4 regions of the Kitasatospora sp. NPDC051702 genome follow, and region 4 is predicted to be linked to each of the others. Evidence: riboswitches for the same ligand, from Rfam matches in the RefSeq annotation. Region 4 holds a riboswitch; each other region holds the start of a gene.
What was found. A riboswitch is a leader RNA that binds a small molecule or an ion and turns the genes downstream of it on or off. The one in region 4 is predicted to bind cobalamin.
Positions count from the first base shown of each region.

Region 1: linked by a shared signal. The riboswitch ahead of AB0N04_RS27945 (peptidase) and the one ahead of AB0N04_RS06515 (ribonucleoside-diphosphate reductase subunit alpha) in region 4 are both predicted to bind cobalamin.
Region 2: linked by a shared signal. The riboswitch ahead of AB0N04_RS01985 (HoxN/HupN/NixA family nickel/cobalt transporter) and the one ahead of AB0N04_RS06515 (ribonucleoside-diphosphate reductase subunit alpha) in region 4 are both predicted to bind cobalamin.
Region 3: linked by a shared signal. The riboswitch ahead of AB0N04_RS21860 (cobalamin biosynthesis protein) and the one ahead of AB0N04_RS06515 (ribonucleoside-diphosphate reductase subunit alpha) in region 4 are both predicted to bind cobalamin.

Region 1 covers NZ_JBFAZB010000040.1:10,629-14,765, reverse strand. Annotated here, with positions in the region: gene AB0N04_RS27955 (prenyltransferase/squalene oxidase repeat-containing protein) at 1-124, opposite strand, end outside; cobalamin riboswitch at 232-361, opposite strand; gene AB0N04_RS27950 (flagellar hook-length control protein FliK) at 528-1,007, opposite strand; gene AB0N04_RS27945 (peptidase) at 1,059-2,144, opposite strand; cobalamin riboswitch at 2,243-2,383, opposite strand; gene AB0N04_RS27940 (enoyl-CoA hydratase) at 2,480-3,253, opposite strand; gene mmsB (3-hydroxyisobutyrate dehydrogenase) at 3,250-4,134, opposite strand; partial or broken gene AB0N04_RS27930 (enoyl-CoA hydratase/isomerase family protein) at 4,131-4,137, opposite strand, start outside.
Region 2 covers NZ_JBFAZB010000002.1:12,374-16,510, forward strand. Annotated here, with positions in the region: gene AB0N04_RS01975 (hypothetical protein) at 1-875, opposite strand, end outside; gene AB0N04_RS01980 (metalloregulator ArsR/SmtB family transcription factor) at 927-1,310, opposite strand; cobalamin riboswitch at 1,393-1,586, shown strand; gene AB0N04_RS01985 (HoxN/HupN/NixA family nickel/cobalt transporter) at 1,618-2,733, shown strand; gene AB0N04_RS01990 (aminopeptidase P family protein) at 2,847-3,953, shown strand; gene efp (elongation factor P) at 4,030-4,137, shown strand, end outside.
Region 3 covers NZ_JBFAZB010000026.1:37,488-41,624, forward strand. Annotated here, with positions in the region: gene AB0N04_RS21850 (putative cobaltochelatase) at 1-33, opposite strand, end outside; gene AB0N04_RS21855 (cobyric acid synthase) at 30-1,544, opposite strand; gene AB0N04_RS21860 (cobalamin biosynthesis protein) at 1,541-2,521, opposite strand; cobalamin riboswitch at 2,677-2,809, opposite strand; gene AB0N04_RS21865 (transcriptional regulator) at 3,106-3,816, shown strand; gene AB0N04_RS21870 (prolyl oligopeptidase family serine peptidase) at 4,036-4,137, shown strand, end outside.
Region 4 covers NZ_JBFAZB010000005.1:36,486-40,622, forward strand. Annotated here, with positions in the region: gene AB0N04_RS06515 (ribonucleoside-diphosphate reductase subunit alpha) at 1-1,748, opposite strand, end outside; cobalamin riboswitch at 1,937-2,101, opposite strand; gene AB0N04_RS06520 (glycosyltransferase family 39 protein) at 2,143-4,137, opposite strand, start outside.

The DNA of each region.
Region 1 (4,137 bases), on a different contig from region 4:
CGAGCGAGACGGCGGGCCGGCCGACAAGCGCCGTGCCGCAGGCGGTGACCGCGAGTGCTGCGGCGGCCAGCAGGGACGTGGTGCCCCGGCTCCTGTGGCGCGTACGACTGCTGCTGACCCTCACCGGCGTCTCCCTGGTCGGTCGACGCGGGGAGCAACGGCGCAGCCGACGGCTGCCGGTGGAGCGCGCAGCCGTCGGAACTGCGTCGTAGTCCGCGACGACGCGAGTGCTCTCTGAACAGACCCCGGTTCAGGCATTCCGGCTCATCCGCCCTGGGCGGATCTACGGTTGCGGGTCAGCGCCGGAGTTGGACCGGCTTCCCCTGAGGACCGAGGTGAAAAACCGGTTCATCAGACCACGTCAGCGGAGTGGGAGTCAACGGCCCGTCAGATGGTCCGCTCACCCTGACGGGACGGGCCGCGCGGATCAGGACGGCCGGGCGCCTCCTGCCGCACCGCAGGGCGTGCCGGAGCTGCCGGCACCCCTCCCCGCGGGGCTCCGGGGTGCCGGCAGGTGCCTCCGGACGTCAGGGCGCCGTGATGCCCGGCTGGGCGCCGGCGCCGAAGGACCAGCCCTCGACGTCGCCGGGGGCCGGATTGTAGCTGCCCGCGCCCAGGCTGCTGTACGACCAGGGCCCGCCGTGCTGGGCGTGCCAGTAGGACCAGTAGGCGCTGCCGGTCGGGTTGGTGCAGGTGGCCGGCAGCGCGTTGATCTTGCAGACGAAGCCGGGGAACCGCGGGTGGAAGGCGTACGTGAATCCGGCGCCGGTCAGCGCGGCGAGCCCGGTGGCCGGATCGCCGGGTGCGCAGCCGGTCTCGACGCCGCCGCCGACGGCGGTGAAGTCGACCACGACGGTGACGCCGGTGGTGCCGCTGCAGGCGGCCGCGTGGGCCGCGGGGGCCTGGACGGCGGAGGCGCCGAGCAGGCCGGCGGTGAGGGCCGCGGCCGCGGCGATCGAGCCGAGCGCGCGGCGGGCCGGTCTGGCCGGGGTGAGGGTGTCGGTCATCGGAACTCTCCTCGTGGGCTCAGGGGTTCGGTGGCTCAGGAGTTCGGTGGCTCAGCGGGCGGCGGGCGCCGGGCAGGCCAGGGTCGGGGCGGCCGGACGCGCGCCGGCGGCGGAGAGGGTGGCCAGCGGGGTGCCGGCGAGGCCGAGCGCGGCCTGCGCGGTGGCCCGGGCGCCGTTGGCCGGGTCGAATCCGGTCGCGTCGTAGGCGACGGCGCCGCGGACCGCCGGGTCGGCGGAGCAGCCCTGCTGGAACTTCACCAGCCGGCTCCAGCCCTTGAGGCCGGCGCCGAGGCGTCCGCCGGCCAGCAGCGCCTGGGTGGCCAGGCCCGTGGTGTTGGCGTTGGAGGCGGTCGCCCCGGCGGCCGCGAAGCCGCCGTCGGCGTTCTGGTGGGCGGTGAGCCAGCCGAGGCCGGCGTTCGCCTTGGCGGTGCGGCCGGTGGCGGCGAGGGCCTGGGCGGCCAGCGCGGTGGCGTCCGGGTCGCTGGTGCAGGTGGTCTGGCCGAAGGAGACCGGGTAACCGCCGTCCGCGCACTGGCTGTTCGCCAGGAAGTCGACGGCCGCGGCGGGGGCGCCGCCGGGGGTGCGGTGCAGGGCGATCAGGGCGAGCGACTGGCCGAAGGCGTTGCTGTAGTCGCCCCACTGGGAGCGGTCGGAGAAGCGGCCCTCGGCGGTCTGCAGGGAGCGCAGCCGGGCCGGCAGGTCGACGCCTCCGAAGGCGGTCGGGTTCGCGCCGCGGACCTCGGCGGCGAGCAGCAGCTTGGCGGTGGCACCGGCGTAGGCCTCGGTGGTGCCGTCGCCGAGGTAGCCGCCGAGGATCTCGGGCTTGGCCAGCCAGGCGGTGGCCCGGGCGGCGGCCTCGTCGGAGCCGTGGGAGGCGGCGAAGGCCAGCACGGCGTCGACGGTCAGGCCCTGGTCGGGGTAGGCGGTGCCGTTGAACACGGACTCGAAGTGGTCGCCGTCGACGAGCTGGCGGGCCAGCCAGCCGCCCGCGGCGGCGTCGGGGCGGATCGTCGGGGCCGCGGTCGCGGCGGGTGCGGCGGCGGGCGCGGCCTGGGCGGCGGTGGCCGCCGGGAGCGCGGTGGCGAGGGCGAGGGCGGGTATCGCGAGCAGACCGAGAGTGCGGCGGAGGGCGGGCATGGCTGCCTTTCCGGGCCTGGACGCAGGGGCCCGGAGGGCGCCGGCGGCACGCCGGGCAGCCCTCGGAGCTCCGGCCCGCAGACCACGACGGGAGGAGGGGGTGACACACCTCCGCCGCCGGGTACTCGGGCTCGCCGCCGACGGGACGTCGGCGGCCTACCGTTGCGGGTCAGCGCCGGATTCGAACCGGACTTCCCCCGTCGGCGGAGTCACAACATGACGGCCCATCATGGCGAAGACGCGAAGATCCGGTCAAGGGACGGTGCGCCACGTCACGGTTCCGGCACCGGAACACGGCACCGCGGGCCGCGCGCAAGGTGCCGGAACCGTACGGGTCAGCGGTGGCGGAACTCCGGCAGGCGCTTCTCGGCGAAGGCGGCCATGCCCTCCTTCTGGTCGGCCGTCGCGAACGTCGCGTGGAACAGCCGCCGTTCGAAGCGCACGCCCTCGGCCAGGGTGGTCTCGAAGGCGCGGTTGACGCTCTCCTTGAGCATCGCCACCGCCGGGGCGGACATCGCCGCGACGGCCTCGGCGGTGGCCAGCGCCTCGGTCAGCAGCTGGTCCGCGGGGACGATCCGGGAGACCAGGCCGGCCCGCTCGGCCTCCTCGGCGCCCATCATCCGGCCGGTCAGGCACAGCTCCATCGCCTTGGCCTTGCCGACGGCCCGGGTGAGCCGCTGCGAGCCGCCTATGCCCGGGATCACCCCGAGCTTGATCTCCGGCTGCCCGAACTTCGCGGTGTCGGCCGCCAGCAGGACGTCGCAGAGCATCGCCAGCTCGCAGCCGCCGCCCAGCGCGTACCCGGCGACGGCCGCGACGACGGGCTTGCGCAGGGCTCCGAAGCGGTCCCACGCGGCGAACCAGTCGCCGAGGTAGGCGTCCACGAAGTCCAGGGACTGCATCTCCTTGATGTCGGCGCCGGCCGCGAAGGCCTTCTCCGAGCCGGTGACCACCAGCGCGCCGACCTCCCGGTCGCGGTCGAACTCCTCCGCGGCCGCCACGACTTCGTTCATCAGCGTGGTGTTGAGGGCGTTCAGCGCCTTGGGGCGGTCGAGCGTGATCACGCCCACCCGGCCCCTGCGCTCGACCAGGATCGTCTCGAACGTCATGCGTCGTCCTTCCTGAGGGTCGTGATGATGGCCGAGAAGTCCAGCCCGGCGCCCACCTCCTCGGCGAACGCCGCGTACAACTCGGCTGCCCTGCCGCCCAGTTCGGCGGGGACGTCGGAGGATGTCGCCGCCGCGGCCGCGAGTCCGAGGTCCTTGGCCATCAGGGCGGCGGCGAAGCCTCCGGCGTACCCGCGGTTGGCCGGGCTGGCCGGGACGGGCCCGGGGACGGGGCAGTTGCTGGTCAGTGCCCAGCACTGCCCGGAGGCGGCGGAGGCCACGTCGAACAGGGCCTGGTGGCTGAGCCCGAGGCTCTCCCCGAGCACGAAGGCCTCGCTGACCGCGATCATCGAGATGCCGAGGATCATGTTGTTGCAGATCTTCGCGGCCTGCCCCGCCCCGGACGTCCCGCAGTGCACGACCCGGCGGCCCATGGCGGCGAGCACCGGCTCGGCCTCGGCGAAGTCGGGCCCGTCCGCGCCGACCATGAAGGTCAGGCTCGCGGCCTCGGCGCCGGGCACGCCGCCGGAGACCGGCGCGTCGACGGCCCGGTGCCCCGCGACCCGGGCGAGGTCGGCGGCGACCCGGGCGTCCCCGACCGCGATGGTGGAGCAGTCGACGAACAGCGCTCCCGCTGCCGCCTCCGTCAACTCGCCGTAGGAATCGAGGACATGGCGTCCGGTCGGCAGCATGGTGAGCACCACCTCGGCCTCGCCGACCGCTTCGGCGGCGGAAACCGCGATCTTCACTCCCCGGGCCGCAGCCCGTTCCCGGGCCTCCGCCGAGAGGTCGTAGCCGGTCACCCGGTGTCCGGCGGCGACGAGGTTGGCGGCCATCGGGCCGCCCATGTTGCCCAGTCCGACGAATCCGATGCGGTGGGTCACCAG
Region 2 (4,137 bases), on a different contig from region 4:
TCGCCGATCAGCAGGTCGGCGGCGACCAGGGCGGTCTGCCAGCCCTGGTGCGGGGGGATCAGCCTGAGGCCGGAGCCCCGGGCCGTGGCCAGCAGCAGTTCGGGGTCGTGCCGGTCCCAGACGTTGGGGTGCAGGACCACGGCCACGGCGTACTCGTCGGCGGGGAGCGCGGTGACCAGCCGGCGCGGCAGGTCGAGGCAGTGCGCCGCCAGGGAGTGCCTGCTCCAGGTGGAGGTGACGACGACGAGGCGCCGGCCGTCGACGGCCCCGAGGGCGGCGCGGTAGGCGTCCCGCCGGCCGCGGCTGGCCAGCATCCTGGAGAAGGTGAGGTCGCCGACCTCCCGTGCGTGCGGCAGCGCCTCGGGGCAGGTGGCCGCCAGCCGCTCGAACTGCTCCTCGTGGGACAGCCCGATGACCGCGGGGAAGACCCGCCCCCGGTGGGTGAGCTCCTGACGGGACAGGCCGGCGGCACTGACCCCGTCCCCGGTGGACTCGGCGACCAGGCGGTTGTAGCCGGCGCCGTGGGGGAGGACGACGAGCGGGGCGCGCAGCCGGTGCATGGAGGCGTGGACCGCGCAGGACACCGCGAGGTCGAACTCGTACCGGACGGCCTCCTCCCACGGGATGACCGTGACGGCGGGTTGCTGGTCGGCCAGGTAGGGGCCGAGGCCCGCCGTGAACGCCGAGCCCGGGTTGACGGTGAGGTAGCACCGGACGCCGAGCTGCGGGCGGACGAGCAGGGTGAGCACGTCGAGCACCCGGGTGGCCGAGGTGAGCGTGCGGGCGACCGCGAGGACGCGGGCCCGGACGGGCCAGGTCTCCCAGCGGTCTTCGTCGGGCCAGGGCCGGGGCCGGCGCCGCAGGCGGTTCAGCACACGAAGATCGTACTCATCCGGCCCCGCTCCGGCGGGTCCGTCCGGGGCGGGTCAGCCGGTGGCAGCGGTGGGTTCGTGGTGGTCGGCGGCGGCGCAGGGGTCGAGGAGGGGGCGCAGGGCGTCGTCGACGAGCCGGTAGCGCACGACGCGTCCGTCGCGGTCGCCGGTGACCACGCCGGCGGTGCGGAGCAGTCGGAGGGCCTGGGAGACGGCGGGGTCGCGCATACCGGTGGCGACGGCGAGGTCGGTCACGGCGAGCGGGCCGGCGCGGTGCAGGGCGAGCAGGAGGGCGAGCCGGCCCGGGTCGGCGAGCAGGGAGAACCGCTCGGCCCAGGTGCGGACGTGCGCGGTGTCGCCGATGGCGGCGATGGCCTCGCAGACCCGGTGTCCGTCGATGGTGCGGTGGTCCGCGCGGTCGGCCGGTACGAGATGCATGCGGACATTCTCGCAGGCCGGGGCCTGTGATCCTGGACACCTGCGCAGGTGCGCAGCCTTGCATGGGTGGAGCCGGGCCCCCTACGGTGTTGCCCGCCGTGGTGCTCGGGAAGACCGGTGACGGACCCTCAGGGGTCCCAGTCCGGAGCGGCCCTCGCCACTGTGATCGGGGGGAGTCGTCCGTATCCACGACGCCACTGGGCGCTTCGCGCGTCTGGGAAGGCGGGTACGGGTGCCCCGTAAGCCAGGAGACCGGCCACGGCATCTCACGAAGTCTTTCCACGAGGTGCTGGAGCGTGATCCGCGTATGACCCTGCCCGAAACCGCCGCCCCCGGGGCGCCGGCGGCGCCGTCCGCACTGCCGACGTTCCGCTGGAAGCGCGAGGACACCGTCCGCACGGCCGGACTGATGGGCGTGATCCTGGCCATGCACGTGGTCGCGTTCGGGACGCTGTTCTTCCTGGTCGCGCCCCACAACTACGCGGTCGGCACCCAGGTCTTCGGGGTGGGCCTGGGCATCACCGCGTACACCCTCGGCATGCGGCACGCCTTCGACGCCGACCACATCGCGGTGATCGACAACACCACCCGCAAGCTGATGGCGGACGGCAAGCGCCCGGTGTCGGTGGGCTTCTGGTTCGCCCTCGGGCACTCCTCGATGGTGGTCATCATGGCCGCCCTGGTGGCGGGCGGCGCCCAGCTGGCCAACACCCTGATGGACGACGAGTCGACGACCCACCAGTGGCTGGGGATGGTCGGCACGACGGCCTCCGGCGCGTTCCTGTACCTGATCGGCGCGCTCAACCTGGCGGCGCTGGTGGGCATCCTCAAGGTGTTCCGGGCGATGCGGGCCGGGAAGTACGACGAGGCGCAGCTGGAGGAGCACCTGAACTCGCGCGGCTTCCTGGCGAGGGTGCTGAACCGGGCGACGCGGTCGATCACCCGGCCGGGGCAGATGTTCCCGGTGGGCATGGTGCTGGGCCTGGGCTTCGACACCGCGACCGAGGTCACCCTGATGGTGATGGCGGGCTCGGGCGCGGCGGCCGGGCTGCCCTGGTACGCGATCGTCTGCCTGCCGCTGCTCTTCGCGGCCGGGATGAGCCTGTTCGACACGCTGGACGGGACGTTCATGAACTTCGCGTACCAGTGGGCCTTCTCCAACCCGGTGCGCAAGGTGTACTACAACCTGACGATCACGGGGCTGTCGATCGCGGTGGCCTTCGTCATCGGCACGATCGAACTGGTCGGCGTGCTGCACGAGAAGCTCGACCTGACCGACCCGGTGAGCGGCTGGATCGCGGACATCTCGCTGGACAACGTCGGGTACGCGATCGCCGGGCTCTTCGTGGTGGTCTGGGCCGCGGCGATCGGCTACTGGAAGCTGGCCGGGGTCGAGAAGCGCTGGCAGCCGACCGGGCAGTGACAGCCCCGAACCGGTCGGCCCGGGGTGCGAGCCGGGGCGTGCGGGCAGCGGCGACGTGCCCCCTCGGGAGTGCTCGGCGGGCGGAACGGGGTGCGGCTTCGTAGGCTCGACGCATGTCTGATGCGTACGCGGGTCGGCGGGAGCGGGTGAGGGAGCACTGCAGTGCGGCCGGGGCCGATGCGGCGCTGATCACCCGGGCGGCGAACGTGCGGTATCTGACCGGCTGCGCGCCCTGCGGGGCGACGCTGCTGCTCACCAGGGACCGCGCACTGCTGGCGCTGCCGGACGACCTGCCGCCGGACGACACCGGGGAGCACCTGATCGCCCCGGACGTCACCCAGGTGCCGGTGCCGGCCGGGGCGGACACCGCCCTGGCGGCGGCCGAGGCCGCGGCGCGGCTCAGGCTGGCGGCGCTGGCGGTGGAGGAGCACGACCTGACCGTCAGCCGGCACCGGTCGGTGGCCGGCCTGTCCGGCGGTGCCCGGCTGGCCGACCTGGACCGGCTGGTGGAGCGGCTGCGGGTGGTCAAGGACGAGCACGAGATCGCCGACCTGCGGATCGCCGCCGAGATCGCCGACCAGGCGCTCGGCGAGCTCCTGGAGTCGATCCTGGTCGGGCGGACGGAGCGGCACCTGGCGATGGAGCTGGAACGCCGGATGATCGACCACGGTGCGGACCGGGCGGCCTTCCCGGTGTCCGTCGGCACCGGCAGCCACTCCGGGCAGCCCGCCCACCAGCCGACCGACCGCCGGGTGGAGGAGGGTGACTTCCTGACCGTGGTGATGGGCGCCCAGTACCGCGGCTACGGCATCTCGACCGCCCGGACCTTCGTGATCGGCGCCGCCCCCGCGCCCTGGCAGGTCGAGCTGCACCGGCTGGTGTTCCGCGCCCAGCGGGCCGCCCGGGAGGCGCTCGGACCAGGCGTGGAGCAGTACGTGCCCGACCGGGCCGCGCGGCAGATCCTGGAGGCGGCCGGCCACACCGAGGCGTCCCCGCACCCGGTGGGGCACGGCATCGGGCTGGAGATCCGGGAGGCGCCGCGCCTCGGCCCTTCGGACATGGGTAAACTGGACAGCCGCGTACCGGTCACCGTCGGTCCTGGGGTCCACCTCCCGGGCAGGGGCGGTGTCCGGATCGAGGACACGCTCGTGGTGCGCCCCCTCGAGGAGGGCGGGCCCGAGCTGCTCACCATCACCACCAAGGAGCTCCTCGCCCTGTGACCGCGGCCCCCGGGCCGTCGGCGGCAGGACGCACCCCTTGGTTCCTTGACAGCTATATCCAGGAGTAAGTGCGCCCGTGGCTTCCACGAACGATCTCAAGAACGGCATGGTCCTCAAGCTGGAGGGCGGCAAGCTCTGGTCCGTCGTCGAGTTCCAGCACGTCAAGCCCGGCAAGGGCCCGGCC
Region 3 (4,137 bases), on a different contig from region 4:
GATCGCGGTGAACGGATAGCGGACGTCACTCATGCATACTCCCCAGGTGCCCCGGGCGCCAGGAACGGCAGCGATCCGGCCGCCGGCACCCCGCCCTCGATCAGCTTCCAGAGCGCGTCGGTGTCCGCGTGCTCCTCGATCAGGTCGCCCAGCCGGTCCAGCCGGGCCTCGCGCGCCTCGGCGAAGGACGTGTCCGGCGCGGGCACGAACGCGCGGCCCGCCGATCCGGCGACCTCGCGCAGGAGTTCGCGGCGGAACCCGTCGTTCTCCAGCGCGCCGTGCCAGGTGGTGCCCCAGACCTGGCCGACCCGGCAGCCGTCCAGGAAGGGCTCGCCGCCCTCCACCTCGACCACCCCGTGGTGGATCTCGTAGCCCTCGACCCGGTGCCCGTACGCCTCGCCGACCGGCCGGCCGAGCACCTTCTCGGCGCCGAACCGCACGCGCGTCGGCAGCAGTCCGAGACCGGCGACCTCGCCGGCCCCGGACTCCACCTCGTCGACGATCGAGCCCGCCAGCATCTGGTAGCCGCCGCAGACCCCGAGCACCGGCAGCCCGGCCGCCGCGCGGGCCTTCAGCGCCGGTTCCAGGCCGCGCTCGCGCAGCCAGGCCAGGTCGGCGACGGTGGCCCGGGTGCCGGGCAGCACCACCAGGTCGGCGTCGGCCAGCTCCTCCGGCCGGGTCGCCCAGCGCACCAGCACGCCCGGCTCCTGCGCGAGCGCGTCCACGTCGGTGAAGTTGGAGAGCCGGGGGAAGCGCACCACGGCCACCCGCAGCACGTCCGCGCCGAGCGGGCCGCGGCCGTCCACCCGGTCCACCACGGTCGACAGGTCCAGCGAGTCCTCGGCGTCCAGCCACAGGCCCGGCAGCATCGGCAGGGTGCCCAGCACCGGGCGGCCGGTCAGCCCGTGGAGCATCTCCAGCCCGGGGGCGAGCAGCCGGGCGTCGCCGCGGAACTTGTTGACGAACCAGCCGGCCACGTGCCGCTGGTCCTCCGCGGACAGCAACGCCAGCGTCCCGTACATGGCCGCGAAGACGCCGCCGCGGTCGATGTCGCCGACCACCACCACGGGCAGTCCGGCCGCGGTGGCCAGGCCCATGTTGGCGATGTCCCGGTCGCGCAGGTTGATCTCGGCGGGCGAGCCGGCGCCCTCGCAGACCACCACGTCGTAGCGGCGGCGCAGGTCCGCCAGGCACTCCAGGGCCCGCTCCAGCAGGACGGGCTTGCGCTCGCGGTAGTCCAGCGCACCGACCTCGGCGACCGGCCGGCCGAGCAGCACGACCTGGCTGCGGCCGTCGGCGCCGGGCTTGAGCAGCACCGGGTTCATGGCCGCCTCCGGCTCCACCCGGGCGGCCTGCGCCTGCATCGCCTGGGCCCGGCCGATCTCGGCGCCGTCGGCGGTGACGAAGGAGTTCAGCGACATGTTCTGCGCCTTGAACGGCGCCACCGCGACCCCGCGGCGGGCCAGCCAGCGGCAGATGCCCGCCGTCACCACGCTCTTGCCCGCGTCCGAGGTCGTCCCTGCGACCAGCAGCGCGTTGCTCATGCCCGTCCCTTTCCGCTTCTGCTTCCGCGGCCGGCCAGCAGTCGCAGTGCGACGTGCCCCGCCACGGTCGTACCCAGGGCCAGCGCGCCCACCCTCCGGGAGAGCACGCAGGCCCGCTCGATGTCGTCCACCGTGACCGGCCGCAGTTCGGCGCCCAGGACGGGTCGGTGCTCGACCCGCTCGCCGTACTGCAGGGTGCCGCCCAGCCGGACGCCGACCGCGCCCGCGAAGGCGGACTCGGCCTGGCCGGCGTTCGGGCTCGGGTGCGCCGAGCCGTCCCGGCGCCAGACCCGCCAGGCGGTGCGCGGCTGCGGCGCGGCGGCGACGGTCAGCAGGGCGGTCAGCCGGGCGCCCGGCCAGCCCGCCACGTCGTCCAGCCGGGCCGAGGCCCAGCCGAACCGGGCGTGGCGCGGCGAGCGGTGGCCGACCATGGCGTCCAGGGTGTTCACCGCGCGGAACGCCAGCAGCCCCGGCGTGCCCGCCAGCGCGCCCCAGACGAGCGCGTTGACGACGGCGTCGGCGGTGTTCTCGGCCACCGACTCGACCACCGCGCGGGCGATCTGCTGCTCGTCCAGCGCGCTCGGGTCGCGGCCGCACAGGTGCGGCAGCCGGGCCCGGGCCGCCGTCAGGTCGCCCGCGGCCAGCGAGCGGCCGATGGTGCGGGCCTCCCGGGTCAGCGAGGTGCCGCCGAGCACCGTCCAGGTCGCGGCGGCGGCCAGGGCCGCGCGGCCGAGCGGGCGCCGGCCCGCGGTGCGGTCCAGGGCCACCGCGGCGGCGGCCACGGTGCCCGCGCACAGGGCCGTGTAGCCGGCGCCGGTCGCCCGGTCGTCCCGCCAGAGCCGGCGCTCGAGCCTGGCCGCGGCGGAGCCGAAGACGGCCACCGGGTGGCCGCGGCGGGGGTCGGCGTAGCGGGCGTCGGCGGCGTAGCCCGCGAGGGCGCCCAGCGCGAACGCCGCCGCGCGGGTCAGCGGGCGCACGTCGGGTGCGGCGGGTTCGCGGGGGCGGCGGCCGGGTGCGGCGGGACCGGGGGGTGCGGCGGAAGGCAGCGTCGGGTCCGGCGGGGCGGGGCAGCCTGCATCGCGTGCGTGTCCTCACTCAGGGTCCGCGCCCTGGCTCGACGTAGCGGGGGCGAGAGTCTCCTGGCTTCCGGGTCGGACGCACCCCCGGGCCTTCCAGCGGCTTCTGACGGCGCGCCGTGGCAACCTGCCGAGCGTGCTCCCCGGTGACAGTGGCGGGACCGCGCCGGACTCGCACCGGCTTCCTCTGCATGCCTCCGTTTGGCCCCCGGATCCCATCACGCGGCCGAACCGGGAGTCAACCGAGGTCACGGAGGGGTTGGTCACACGGGACCGGGGGCCGCGGGGCGGCCGCGGGCTCCCGGCCGGGCGGCGGCGACGGGCGGCGGGGCCCGCGTCGGCACCTCCGTCGGTACCTCCGATCCGCCCGCCCGCAGGGGCATGACACCCTGTGCGATCGTCCAGCGGTCCGTAGGGACCTCCAGGGCCGCTTCGTGTGTTCGGCGGCTGGGGCCCGCCGCCACCCGCACCTACCGTTCGTTCCCATGCGACGCAGACAGCCCCCCGCCCTGCCCCCGGTGCCGTTCTCGCCGGGCGCCGCCCGAGCCCACCGGGCCGGCCTCGGCCTGACCCCCGACCAGGTCGTCGGCGGGATGGCCGCGCACGGCGTCCGCCTGCTGCCCACCCACGTCCTCGCCTGGGAGAGCGGCGAGCTGCGGCCGACCGAGGAGGAGTTCATCGCGCTGGCCCGCGCGCTCTGGTGCCCCGCCGTCCAGTTGATGGGCACCCGCCCCACCCGGCTGCGGGACTTCCGGGTCGCCCGCGAACTCCACCAGGACGCCGCCGCCCGCCGGATCGGGGTCGCCCTGCGCCGCTACCAGGACGCCGAGCTGACCGGCCGGTGGGACGGCGACGAGGCCCAGACCCACGCGCTCGCCCAGGTGCTCGGCCTGCGGCTGCGCGAGCTCGTCGACGTCACCGGCCGCCGCGAGGAGCTCGACCGGTGCCTGCGCCAGTGCGTGGACGGCCGCTGGCAGGCCCACGTCCGGGCCGTCGCCCGGATCGTGCCGGTCCACGAGGACGACCTGGCGGCCGTGCTGACGGCCCTCCAGCAGGAGAACCAGGTCTCCTCCCACTGGGGCAGCGGCAGCTGGGGCTCCCCGGCCGCCGCGGTGCCGGACCCGGTCCGCGAGCAGCCGTTGGCGGAGCGCTTCTGGGAGCTGCTCGGGCGGCGCCGGACCGACATCCCGGTCTGACGCCGCGGCCCGCCCCCGCCCGCCCCCGCCTGCCCGCGCCGAACCGCCGCCCGTACCCCTCCAGCCCGCCCGTCTCCCGCCCGCCGCCCACACCCCCGCCGGCCGCCCCGTCGTGCCCCGGACGGCCCAGCCCGGTGGCCGCCCGCCCGCCCTCCCGGTGAACTGGTGCTCGAACACCGTCCGGTCCAAGACCGTCCGACCGTCAGAGCGGGGAGCGATATGCGTTGGGGAACCGCGGCCGTCGTGGCCGCCGCCGCCGTCGGTGCCGGGGCCGCCGTCCTGGTCATCGGCCGCCGGGCCTCCGAACGGACGGTCCGCCCG
Region 4 (4,137 bases):
TCGAAGTGGTCGATGTGCAGCTCGCCGCGGGCGGCGCGGGTCTCGCCGTACGCCTCGTGGCGGCCGAGCTGCTCGGCCAGGTCGGCGGAGCGCTCGTAGGCGGTGAGCATGATGCGCTCGGCGATCAGCGTGGACAGCCGCGCCGCCTCGGCCGAGTCGAAGTCGATCCGCAGCTTGAAGAAGACGTCCTGCAGGCCCATCACGCCGAGGCCGACCGGCCGCCAGCGGGAGTTGGAGGTGCCGGCCTCGACGGTCGGGTAGAAGTTGATGTCCACCACGCGGTCGAGGAAGGTGACGGCGGTGCGCACGGTGGCGTCCAGCCGCTCCCAGTCCATCGCGCCGAGCAGGTCCTCCGCCGACGCGCCCTCGGCGACGTGCGCGCCGAGGTTGACCGAGCCGAGGTTGCAGACGGCGGTCTCGGAGTCGTCCGTGACCTCCAGGATCTCCGTGCACAGGTTGGAGGAGTGCACCGTGCGGCCGGGCAGCGCGGTCTGGTTGGCGGCGCGGTTGGAGGCGTCCTTGAAGGTCATCCAGCCGTTGCCGGTCTGCGCCAGGGTGCGCATCATCCGGGCGTACAGGGTCTGCGCGGGGATGGTGCGCACGGCCTTGCCGGCCTGCTCGGCCTTGCGGTAGGCCTCGTCGAAGTCGGAGCCCCACAGGTCGACCAGCTCGGGGACGTCGGCGGGGGAGAACAGCGACCAGTCCTGGTTGGCGTTCACGCGGCGCATGAACTCGTCCGGGATCCAGTGCGCCAGGTTGAGGTTGTGGGTGCGGCGCGCCTCCTCGCCGGTGTTGTCGCGCAGCTCGAGGAACTCCTCGATGTCGGCGTGCCAGGTCTCCAGGTAGACGCAGGCGGCGCCCTTGCGACGGCCGCCCTGGTTGACCGCGGCGACGGAGGAGTCGAGGGTGCGCAGGAACGGGACGATGCCGTTGGACTTGCCGTTGGTGCCGCGGATCAGGCTGCCGCGGGAGCGGATGCGCGAGTACGACAGGCCGATGCCGCCGGCGTGCTTGGAGAGGCGGGCGATCTGCGCGTAGCGGCTGTAGATCGAGTCCAGGTTGTCCAGCGGCGAGTCGAGCAGGTAGCAGCTCGACATCTGCGGGTGGCGGGTGCCGGAGTTGAACAGGGTCGGCGAGGAGGTCAGGTACTCCAGCCGGCTCATCAGGCGGTACAGCTCGGCCACCTCGCGCACGGACTGCTCGGTGTCGCCGACCGCCAGGCCACAGGCGACGCGGAGCAGGAAGTGCTGCGGGGTCTCGACGACCTTGCGGGTGATCGGGTGGCGCAGCAGGTAGCGGGACTGCACGGTGCGCAGGCCGAAGTACTCGAAGCGGTCGTCGCCCTGTCGGTCGATCAGCGCGTCGAGCGCGGCGGCGTGCTTGGCCACGAAGGCGGCGGTGGTGTCGCCGATCAGGCCCTCGGCGTGGCCGACGGCGATCGAGGCGGCGAACGAGGTCGCCCCCTGGCTGTCGGCCTCGTCGACGATCTCCAGCGCGAGCAGGCGGGCGGCCAGCTTCGAGTACTGGGGGTCCTCGGCGATCATCGACGCGGCGGCGTCCACGGCCAGCCCGCGCAGCTCGGCGAAGTCCGAGCCGGCGTGGCGGCCGCGCAGCGCGGCGGCGGCGACATGGCCGGGGTCCACCTGGGGGAGATCGACACTACGGTCGGTGAGCAGCCGCAGCAGCGCGCCGCCGGGGTCGGAGACCGTCGGGGCGGCGGGGGCGGAACCGGAGCCCTGGGTGGGCAGGGTGGCTGAGGCAGCGGTGGTCAAGGCGCTCTCTCCTGGCGGCGATCGGCGGCGGTGATCGGGTCCGGGCCGAACGGGGCAGGGGAGCACGGCGCGTACGCAGGAGTGCGTCGCGCGACGGTGGCGTCCCCGGCCCGCCCGCGAGGCCCGGAAGGTACTGCTCGTGCTGGCGCGGCCTCTGCGGGAGGGCCGTGGCGCACACCGTCGGCAGGTACTCGGACTCGCGGGCGCGGCTTGTCGAGCCGCCCGCACACCGCTGCGGGGCAGTCCCGGACTCGCACCGGGTTCCCCTGCTTTGACAGCAGGAGTGAGCATACATCTAGTGGCGGCTGACTGCGGCGGCACCATATGTTGTGGCCGACGTGTCGTGGGCCACGGTGGGCCCGGCGGCCGTTCAGTGCTTCAGATAGACCTTGTAGGTGCTCGAATCGCCCGTCGGAGAGGTGAACTGGGCGATCAACCGGTAGTGCCCGCCGCTCGCCAGCGCCGTCGCCAGGACGCGGTCCGTGGCGGCCGGGGCGGTGCTGTCCAGGACCACGACGGTGAAGTAGCCGTCCTTGATCGCGGCCGCGCTGCCCTCGTCGCCGTGATGCTCGACACCCGCCGCGTCCCGGTAGTCCGTCCCGGAGCGGGCCGACGTCCACTGCTCGGGCCGGCTGACGGCGCCGAGGTAGTACTCGGGCAGCCCGTCGACCTCGGTCAGGTAGTGGCCCTGCGGCGTGGCGTGCACCCGCAGGACGGCGAGCAGCCGGCCGGAGTCGGGCCCGTTCTGGTAACGCAGCGCTGACTGCTCCAGACCGAGCGCGAGCAGGGCGACCCAGACCAGGATGCCCAGCTGCGGGTGGCGGAAGTGCGCGCCGACCAGCCGGGTGAGGCCGACCCCGGCGAGCGGGGCGGCGAGCAGCATCCCGAAGCCCAGGTGCCGGAACAGCGCCCCCGAGGTGCCAAGCGCCAGGTGGACCGCCGGGACCAGCAGGGCGGTGCAGGTCAGGGCGGTGCCCAGCAGGGCGCGCTGGGCGCGGGTGGTGGTGACGCCGTCGTTCTCCGGCGACTCGAGCAGCTGCTCGCGGCGGGCGTACGCGATCGTGCCGGCCACCGCGAGGACGGTGAACAGGCCGCCCCACTGGACGGTGTTCAGCAGGATCTCGCCGCCCGGACGGGAACCCTGCCCGTGGGCCGGGGACCACCCGGCGACCTCGCCGAGCAGTCCGAACGGCAGCAGGGCGCCCACCGTGCCGGCGGCGAGCAGCAGGGACCGCAGGGCGGCCGGGCCGAGCCGTCGCCGCGGCCAGGCGGTGGCCGCCGCCAGCGCGACCAGCGCGGGCAGCGTGAACACCGCGGAGTACGCGACGGCGCAGGCCAGGGCGGCGACCGGCGCGGCGAGCAGGACGAGGGCCACCGGGCGGCGCGCGGTGAACACCGTGACCCAGGCCGCCAGGGCGACCAGCAGGACGGCGAGCGCCTCGGGCGCGGCGTAGAAGCCGACGACGACGGTCGACTGCACCACCGCGTAGCCGGCGATCGAGCAGATCGCCACCCGCTCGTTGAAGAGCCGGCGGGTCAGCGAGTACAGCAGCACCGTGGTGAGCAGGGCGAAGCAGAGGCTGAGCACCCGGGCGCCGAAGATGCCGTTGGCGTCGGCGGCGGCGCCGGCCAACGGCAGGTACAGCTGGGGCGTGCCGGGTATTCGCTCGGCCAGGTGGGTGGTCACGGGGGTGCCGTGCAGCAGGTGGTCGAGCTGCTGGCGGCCGGCCACCATGGCGGCGGCCTCGTCGGGGTGCGCGGCGGCGAGCAGGCGCAGCGAGAGCAGGGCCTGGATGACGAGGACGGCGGCGAGCACGCCGCGGGCGATCCAGCGGCGCCGGGGGCTGGGGGCCGGGTCCCAGCCGATCGCGGGGACCTGCGGGATGGTGTACGGCGCCAGCTCGACGGCCTGGTCGTCCACCGGGCCGGGGGCGCCGGTCGGGGCCACCTGCGGCGGCGCGTCGGACGCATCGGGTGCCGGAACGTCGGGCCCGGGAAGGTCGGGCCCGGGAACGGCCGGCCCGGACGGATCGGTCCCCGGGCCGCCGGTCCCGGAAACCCCGGACGCGGGAACCCCGGACGCAGGAACCCCGGACGCGGGAACGCCGGGCCCGGCACCGTCGCCCCCCGCCGCGCCCGGCCCGGGCGAGCGGTCGGCGCGGCGGAACAGGTCGGTCCCGGCCGCGGGCGCCGCGGGGGCGGCGTCCGCCGTGGTCAGCGGGTGCCCGCCGCCGTCACGGGTGTCCGTGTCGAGGGCGGCCCGGGCGGCCCGCAGGGCGTGGGCGGCCCGGGCGGCGCGCGCGGCCCGTGCGGCGGCCGGGGTGGGTACGGCCTCGTCCGGCACCGGCACGGGCAGGTGTGCGGG